2 regions of the Thermosinus carboxydivorans Nor1 genome follow, and region 1 is predicted to be linked to the other one. Evidence: predicted binding sites of a transcription regulator. Region 1 holds the regulator's gene; the other holds the start of a gene.

Evidence for each region. The regulator HrcA, encoded in region 1, represses chaperone genes, less so after heat shock. The targets are predictions, from matches to a motif close to TGTTAGCACTCNNNNNNNNNGAGTGCTAACA.
Region 2: the regulator HrcA is predicted to act here: its motif matches at 1,579-1,609, upstream of groES (co-chaperone GroES).

What each region holds. Positions count from the first base shown of each region.
Region 1 is NZ_AAWL01000009.1:38,745-43,170, forward strand. Features, by position in the region: gene lepA (translation elongation factor 4) at 1-35, shown strand, start outside; gene hemW (radical SAM family heme chaperone HemW) at 39-1,181, shown strand; gene hrcA (heat-inducible transcriptional repressor HrcA) at 1,282-2,307, shown strand; gene TCARDRAFT_RS07790 (TCP-1/cpn60 chaperonin family protein) at 2,351-3,940, shown strand; gene grpE (nucleotide exchange factor GrpE) at 3,964-4,426, shown strand, end outside.
Region 2 is NZ_AAWL01000019.1:16,022-20,447, forward strand. Features, by position in the region: gene TCARDRAFT_RS11180 (sensor histidine kinase) at 1-835, shown strand, start outside; gene TCARDRAFT_RS11185 (ANTAR domain-containing response regulator) at 835-1,416, shown strand; gene groES (co-chaperone GroES) at 1,654-1,938, shown strand; gene groL (chaperonin GroEL) at 1,972-3,597, shown strand; gene TCARDRAFT_RS11200 (hypothetical protein) at 3,719-4,369, shown strand.

The DNA.
Region 1 (4,426 bases):
AGGAAGCCTTTATGGCGATTTTGAAAATGGATTGACCCATGAAACTCGGGCTTTACATTCATATTCCTTTCTGCCGGCAAAAGTGTTTGTATTGTGACTTCCCTTCTCATGACAACCTAGCTCACCTGTACCAGGACTATATTGACGCTTTGTGCCGGGAAATTGCCGAGCAGGGAAGGCGTTTTGCCGGTTGGGTTGTTGATACCGTCTATATTGGTGGCGGCACCCCTACTGTGCTGCCGAGTGAACTCTTAGGCCGGGTGTTTGCCAGCCTTGCTGCCGCGTTTTCGCTGGAACCGGCTGTTGAAATTACGGTAGAAGCTAATCCGGGCACGATAGATTTGCCGCTTTTAAAGGCCCTGCGGGCTTGGGGGGTAAATCGCCTGAGTTTCGGTGTTCAGACGTTTGTTCCGCATCTTTTGCCCCTGCTCGGGCGCGTTCATACGGCCGAACAGGGGATTGAGGCTGTTGAATTGGCGCGAGCGGCTGGTTTTGACAACATCAACCTTGATTTAATGTATGGCCTGCCCGAGCAGCGCCAGGCGGACGTGGCGGACAGTCTAAGCAGGGCTACAGAACTTGGGGTGCCACACCTTTCGGTGTACGGCCTGAAAGTGGAGGAGGGCACCCCTTTCGCTGTTAGCCATGCTGCCGGTAAGCTTGCTCTGCCTGATGAAACAGAAGAAGAAGCAATGTACGACTTGGTAACTGCTTTTTTACGGCAAGCGGGCTACCGCCGGTATGAAATTTCCAACTATTGTCTGAGCGGCTACGAATGCCGCCATAATCTCAAATATTGGCACTATCAGCCTTTCTTGGGGTTAGGCGCCGCTGCTTATTCTTTCGTAGACGGAGTGCGCTGGGCTAATACTCCCCAAGTGACAGAATATATCCAGGCGCAGCGACAGGGCGCTTTGGCCGTCCACGACCGCGAAGTATTGGACAGACAAACGCAGATTACCGAATTTATTTTTCTGGCCCTGCGCACTGCCGCTGGGCTTGATAGCGGAATATTCCAAGAACGTTTTGGTATCTCTTTTTGGGACGCGTACCGCGCCACGATTGACACCCTCTCGCAGCGCGGGCTGGTAGAGCGGTGCGGCAACAGGCTGCGCCTCACCGACTTAGGGATGAAATTTGGCAATATTGTTTTTGCGTCCTTTTTGCCGGACAAGGCTTGAAATTACACGATTATCTTGACAGCGGCAGGTCACGGTGGTATGTTTTAATTAGGCATTAGCACTCTAATCGAACGAGTGCTAACAACAGGAGGTGTAAGGGGTGGACGAGAGAAAGCGGAAAATTCTTCAGGCCATTATTGATGATTATATTTCTACCGCGGAGCCAGTGGGGTCGCGCACAATTGCTCGCAAATACAACTTGGGGGTTAGTCCGGCTACTATTCGCAATGAAATGGCCGATTTAGAATTATTAGGTTATCTCGAACAACCCCACACTTCTGCCGGCCGCATACCTTCGGCCAAAGGCTATCGCTTTTATGTTGATTGTTTGCTGGCGCCGCAACCTCTTTCTGAAAAAGAAATTGCCCTGATTGAACGCTGGTATCAAACCAAGGTGCGACGGCTGGAAGAGGTCTTTCAGGAAACGGCAAAAATTCTGTCGCGCATCACCCGCAACATTTCCCTGGTACTTGCGCCGCAGCTTTCACAATGTGCTTTCAAATATATGCAGTTTTTACCACTGGATGAACGGCGCGCCATCCTTGTTGTTGTTTCCGATACCGGTTTTGTAGAAAATAAAATTATTGAAATCCCTGAGGGTATCGGTTTTCAAGAGCTGCAGAAAATTGCCGGCGCCATCAACGAGCGCCTGGCCGGTCTGGCTTTTGACCGGATAAAATCTTCCCTTTTGCGGGAAATTAAGCACGATATTATACCCAACCGCGCTCTTTTTGAAACAGCGTTAGAATTTATTAAGGATGCGCTGGCGGTAGAAAGAAAAGACCGGGTGTATACGGGCGGAACGACCCAGGTTTTGGACCAGCCGGAATTCCGCGATGTGGATAAGGTCAGAGGTTTGCTGGCCATGCTGGAAGAAGAGCAGCTCCTGGTCGATATCCTGCATATGCGGGAAAGCGACGGGGTGGTTGTCACTATCGGCGGGGAAAACAAATATACCGGCATTCATGACTGCAGCATGGTGCAAGCTACCTATCGCGTCGACGGGCAGGTAGTTGGCACAGTGGCTGTTTTGGGTCCTACCCGCATGGAATATGGCCGAATAATGTCGGTGCTGGAATTCATGCACCGGCATTTGGGGCAAATCTTGAAAAAATACGGAATTTAGGGCGGCATAAATGCCGCCCGTACCTATGGGAGGAATGGGCTAGATGAATCTTAAGCAAGCTGGCAGCGGCGCAGAAGTAGATGAACGTCTCGCGGCGCTGCTTACCAATGCCAACGCAGTACGCGCCATTACGGCGGCCGTTGAGGGAACCATCGGCCCGAAAGGGCTCGATACCATGCTCGTGGACCGTTTTGGCGAAGTCATTATTACCAATGATGGAGTAACCATTTTAGATAAAATGGATGTAAACCATCCTGCCGCCAAGATGCTGATTAATATTGCTAAAGCTCAGCAGGCCGAGGTGGGGGATGGGACAACGACGGCTACCATCATGGCCGGCGGGCTTGTTGCCGAAGGTGTCAACCAGGTATTGCGGGGTGTGCCGGTGGCCCGGGTCATTGAAGGGGTTCGTTATGGCGTCGCCCGAGCGATTGAGGAAATAAAGCGGCGAGGTCGCAAGGTAACCGATTTAAACGATCCTGTTTTACGGAATATCGCGATGATTGCCGGCCGGGAGCATGCGGATATTGCCGACCTGGTGGTAGCTGCGGCACGCCTTATTGGGGCGGAAAAATTATGCGAACCCAACTTTAAACTTTCGGATATTATCACGGCCGAAGAAGGCGCCGAAAATGAAGTATTCATGGGTGTCATTGTTGATAAAGAGCGCATGAACAAAGAAATGCCGGAAGAGCTTACGGATGTGAAGGTGCTGGTCATTGACGATGCGCTCGAGCCCGAGGAAATCGGCGATGAAGCTCTTAGCACCGAGTCAGGGTTTAAACGGTACATAGAGCTTCAAGATGAGTTCAAGCGCAATGTGCGTAAAATCGTTGAACTCGGGGTCAGGCTCGTCCTTGTTGACCGGGGCGTCCATGATGACGCCGACGAAATTCTGACCGATGCCGGCGTGATGGTAATCCAGCGCGTCCCAGCCAAAGATTTGCGGCGAGCGGCTGAGCACACCGGGGCGCGGATGATGAAACGCACCGGTCTGAAGAAAGACCTGGCTGATATTGAGAAATATCTTGGTTATGCTGAACGCGTCTACGAAGACGAGAAGCTTGAACATGTCCGTATTCTTGGCGGCCAAGGCAAGCCGATGGCCACCATTTTAGTAGGGGCGGCCACGGAAGAAGTAGTTGGTGAGCGCGAGCGCATCGCGAAAGATGCCGCGTCCAGTGTTCAGGCGGCAATCAAGGGCGGCTACGTTCCCGGCGGCGGCGCCTGCGAAATCGCCATTGCTCGGGCGGTGGAAAAAGCGCGGGAGGAAATTAAAGGCATGGCTGCATATGGTGTGGACTGTGTAACCAACGCCTTGAAGCGGCCATTGGCCCAAATCGTCGAAAATGCCGGGTTTAATCCGCTGGAAAAAGTCGAGGAGGTTATAGCAGCCCAGGCGGCAAAGGGCAGTGACTCGCTTGGCATTGATTGCGACACAGGCGAGGTAGCCGACATGCTAGAGCGGGGCGTCGTCGACCCAGTGCCTGTTAAGCTGCACGCTATTAAAGCGGCGGGCGAAGTGGCAGTGGCAATTTTGCGTATTGATACTATTATAAAAAAGAAAGAGGAAGGCGCTGCTGCCGGAAAAACCGCGGCCAGTAGCGATGCGGCCGGCATGCCGGACTTTTAAGCACGAGGTGAAATATAGTGAGTATGGGCGAAAAGCTCGAGGAGACGATCAACCAGGCGGGGGCCGAACCCCAGGCGCAAATGGCGGCGGGGGCAGACGCAATAGAAGAGAAAGACCAGGAAGAGATAAAAGACCAAGAGGTCTGCTTCCCACAAGAAGACGTGGAGCGGCTTCTGGCCTCTATCGCCGAGAAAAACCGCCTGCACGAAGAAATGATGGAGCGGCTCAAGCGGCTGCAAGCCGACTTTGATAACTTCCGCCGCCGCACCCGTCAGGAAAAAGACGATTTATCCAAAGTGGTAACCGAAGGCATCGTACTGCAACTCTTGCCTGTTCTGGATAACTTTGAGCGGGCGCTCAGCGCGGCGACGGAAGATGCGGCAGCCCTCCGTGCCGGAGTGGAAATGATTTACCGCCAGTTTACCCAAGCCTTGGAAAAAATGGGAGTACAGCCGATTGAAGCAGCGGGCGCCGTTTTTGATCCTC
Region 2 (4,426 bases), on a different contig from region 1:
AAGGCTAATCGGCCGCCGTATTTATGACCGGCTCATTAATCTCCGTGTCGCCCAACAGGCAGCGGCTACCGGCAAGCTTTGCGAAACGGAACTTGAAATCAGCAATATGGTTATCGTGCAACGGGCTATTCCTATCATACACGGCGGCGAGGTTTTACGAATCATCGTCATTGTTGCTGATGTTACCGAACTAAAGAAAAAAGAAAAAGAACTGCTCATTAAATCGGCCGTTATTCAGGAAATCCACCATCGGGTGAAGAATAACCTGCAGACTATTGCCAGCCTGCTCCGGCTGCAGGCGCGGCGTACACCTTCGGCAGCCGTCAAGGCCGCTTTGCGCGAAAGTGTAAATCGTATTTTGAGTATTTCCGTGGTCCATGAATTTCTGTCCCAGCAGGACACGGAAGTTATTGACATTGCGGAAGTGACTAAGAATATTCTGGATTTAGTCATTCAGAATATGCTGGAGCCTGATTTTAATATCCAGACCGTTTTCAATGCTCAACAGGTTGTTCTGGCATCCGAACAGGCGACCAGTCTGGCCTTGGTCATTAACGAACTCATTCAAAACGCCCTGGAACATGGGTTTGTCGGGCGGCGTGAGGGGCTAATCGGCGTGGACATCGCCGCCCGGGATGACAGTTATCAAATAGAAATATATGATAACGGTATTGGTCTTCCGCCCGGGTTTAATGTGCAAACTACCGGCAGTCTGGGATTGCAGATTGTTCGCACCTTAGTGGAGACCGACCTCGGCGGTACCTTTCAATTATTTTCCAATAACGGGACCCATGCCCGGATTACGATACCGAGGATGAGGGAGGAAGGATTATGATGCAACCTTTGCGCATCGTTATTGCCGACAATGAATCCATTATTCGAATGGATCTGCGCGAATTGCTCGAAGAAGCCGGGCACACTGTCGTCGGGGAGGCGGCTGATGGGTTGAAAGCCGTGGAACTTGTGCGCAAACACCGTCCCGACCTGGTAATTATGGACATCAAGATGCCGGAAATGGACGGCATTTCGGCGGCCAAAATTATTTCCAACGAAAAACTTGCACCGGTGCTGCTCCTTACTGCCTACAGCCAGAAGGAAATTGTCGAAAAGGCCAAGGAATCAGGCGTACTTGCTTACTTAGTCAAGCCGATAAAAGAAACTAATTTATTTCCGGCAATGGAGATTGCCCTATCCCGGTTTCAGGAATTTATGGAACTGGAGCGGGAACTGGAAGAAGTTAAAAACTCGCTCGAGACCCGCAAAGTTCTTGACCGGGCCAAAGGTATTCTCATGGACGCTTATAATCTGACCGAGAGCGAGGCGTACCGCCGGATTCAGCAATATAGCATGAGCAAACGCAAATCTATTCGCGAAGTGGCCCAAGCCATTGTGGAAGCGGCCACGCGTAAACGCTAAACTGCCCTGGTATAGCGGGCAGTTTTTTGTATAAATTAGGCAGACATGGAAAAACTAACAGGGGCAAAAAATAGCTTGCAGCAAATTTTTTTTGCAAAAATAACGTTTTTTACCTTTAGGGCTCTTGATTTTTCCAATGGTTTTATATATTATAATTTATGGAATTAGCACTCGCGATTAGTGAGTGCTAACAAAATAGGGTCAAAAAAATAATATTACATAAAGGAGGGTATTTATATGATCAAGCCGTTAGGCGACAGAGTAGTCATTAAGGCACTGGAAAGGGAAGAAAAAACCAAGAGCGGCATTCTGCTGCCCGACACTGCGAAGGAGAAGCCCCAGGAAGGCAAAGTTATCGCCGTTGGTACCGGTAAAATGCTGGAAAACGGTACCCGTGTTCCGCTGGACGTTAAAGAGGGCGATAAGGTCATCTTCTCCAAATATGCCGGTACGGAAGTTAAAATCGACGGTGAAGAGTACCTCATTCTGAGCGAAAGAGATATTCTGGCCATCGTACAATAATCTAAAAAATAATTTTTTACGGGAGGTATATATATGGCAAAGCAAATGCTGTTTGACGAAGAAGCACGTCGTGCGCTTGAGAAAGGCGTAAACGCTCTGGCTAACGCCGTGAAAGTAACGCTCGGACCCAAAGGCCGCAACGTTGTTCTCGATAAAAAATTTGGCGCTCCGACGATTACCAATGACGGTGTGACGATTGCCCGTGACATCGAACTGGAAGATCCCTTTGAAAACATGGGCGCCCAACTGGTGAAAGAAGTTGCCACCAAGACTAACGATGTAGCCGGTGACGGCACCACTACCGCTACGCTGCTGGCGCAAGCGATGATTCGTGAAGGTATGCGCAACGTGGCTGCCGGTGCCAATCCGATGATCCTCAAGAAGGGTATCGAAAAGGCCGTTAACGCTCTGGTTGAGGAAATTAAGAAAACAGCCGTAAAAGTGGAAAGCAAAGAAGCTATTGCCCAAGTTGCTTCGATTTCGGCTGCTGACGAAGAAATCGGCAAGCTCATTGCCGAAGCCATGGAAAAAGTGGGCAAAGACGGTGTCATCACTGTTGAAGAGTCCAAAACCATGGGCACCGACCTCGAAGTTGTGGAAGGCATGCAGTTCGACCGTGGCTACATCTCTCCGTACATGATTACCGATGCTGACAAGATGGAAGCCGTCCTGAACGATCCGTACATCCTCATCACTGACCGGAAAATCGGCGCTGTTGCCGACCTGCTGCCCACCCTCGAAAAAGTGGTTCAGTCTGGCAAAGAACTGCTCATCATTGCCGAAGATGTCGAAGGCGAAGCGCTGGCTACGCTCGTTGTTAACAAATTGCGCGGCACCTTCCGGGCTGTTGCCGTTAAAGCTCCCGGCTTTGGCGATCGCCGTAAGGCCATGCTCGAAGACATTGCTATCCTTACCGGCGGTACCGTCATCAGCGAAGAACTGGGCCGCAAACTGGACAGCGTGCAGCTCAGCGACCTTGGCCGCGCCCGTCAGGTTCGCGTATCCAAAGAAGAAACCACTATTGTTGACGGCCATGGTTCTGCCGAAGAAATCAAAAAGCGTGTTAACCAAATCAAGGCTCAAATCGAAGAAACTACTTCCGACTTTGACCGTGAAAAGCTGCAAGAGCGTCTTGCCAAACTGGCTGGCGGCGTAGCCGTTATCCATGTTGGCGCTGCTACCGAAGTAGAGCTCAAAGAGAAAAAGCATCGCATCGAAGATGCCCTCAACGCAACTCGTGCAGCGGTGGAAGAAGGCATTGTGCCTGGCGGTGGCACTACCTTCATCGACATTCAGCATGTTCTGGACAACATCCAAGCTACGGGCGACGAAAAGACCGGTGTCGAAATCGTCAAGCGCGCCATCGAGGAACCGGTTCGTCAAATCGCCAACAACGCTGGTCTGGAAGGCTCCGTTGTGGTTGAAAACGTTAAGAAAGCCGGCAAAGGTATTGGCTTCAATGCCCTGACCGAAGAATATGTCGACATGATTAAAGCTGGTATCGTCGACCCGGCGAAAGTTACCCGTTCCGCGCTCCAAAACGCTGCCAGCATCGCAGCCATGGTGCTTACTACTGAGTGCCTGGTTGCCGACAAGCCGGAAAAAGAAAATCCGGCAGGCGCTGGAGCCGGCATGGGCGGCATGGGCGGCATGATGTAAAATTTTAGGCCGAGTCCGGAGGCAACCGAAAGGTTGCCTCTTTTTTCGTGTCCGAAAAGCCGATATAATGGAGTTGGTTTCTGGGTAATGCCGTCGATGTTTGTATGCAGGGGGTAAAACCGTGGAGTATAAAGTTACCCGGCAGGGGCGACTGCCGGCCTGTCGGCTCAGTGAAAGCATGCTACGTGAGGTGTGGACCGTTTTTCATGCTGACGAGGGCCTTAAATGGGAGGCAGTTATCGGCGTTGGCGGTGATCTGCTGGGCAAAGACCAGCAGCGGCCCCAGCAAACGGTAACGGAGTGGGACAAACTTATTAGCTTGCTTCGCTCGCTGCCGCGGTTAGACGCGCTGACCATTACCTTTGAGGTGCCTGACAGAGGCGCGCTGGCCATAGCCTTTAAAAACTACCCGCCTGTCGGCGGCTCGATCGTAGCCGCCGGCCATGAAGCGGCCTGGGTGGAAGCAAGAATGGCCGCTGTCATGGCAATAGTGAACCGTCATGGCGAACCATTTACCACCCGGCTGTATTCACAGCTTGGTTTTAGCGTTATTCAGACCGCTATTCCGCTGACGGCTGCTTTTATTTTCATCGTTGTGGCGGCCGGTCTTGTTATTCCCCGGGAAATCAGGCAGAGCGACGAATATCTGTGGTGGATTACGGCGGCCACGGTTGTTGCCACCCTGCGGCTGGCCTACACATTTTCAGACCGGCTGATTATGGCGGCGCTTAGGCGTTATCCCTATATCCGTTGGGCCGATAAGACGGAATAAGCATTACCATCATATTTCGCCTCCTTGCCGCATACATATCACTGTAGCGGGAGGAGG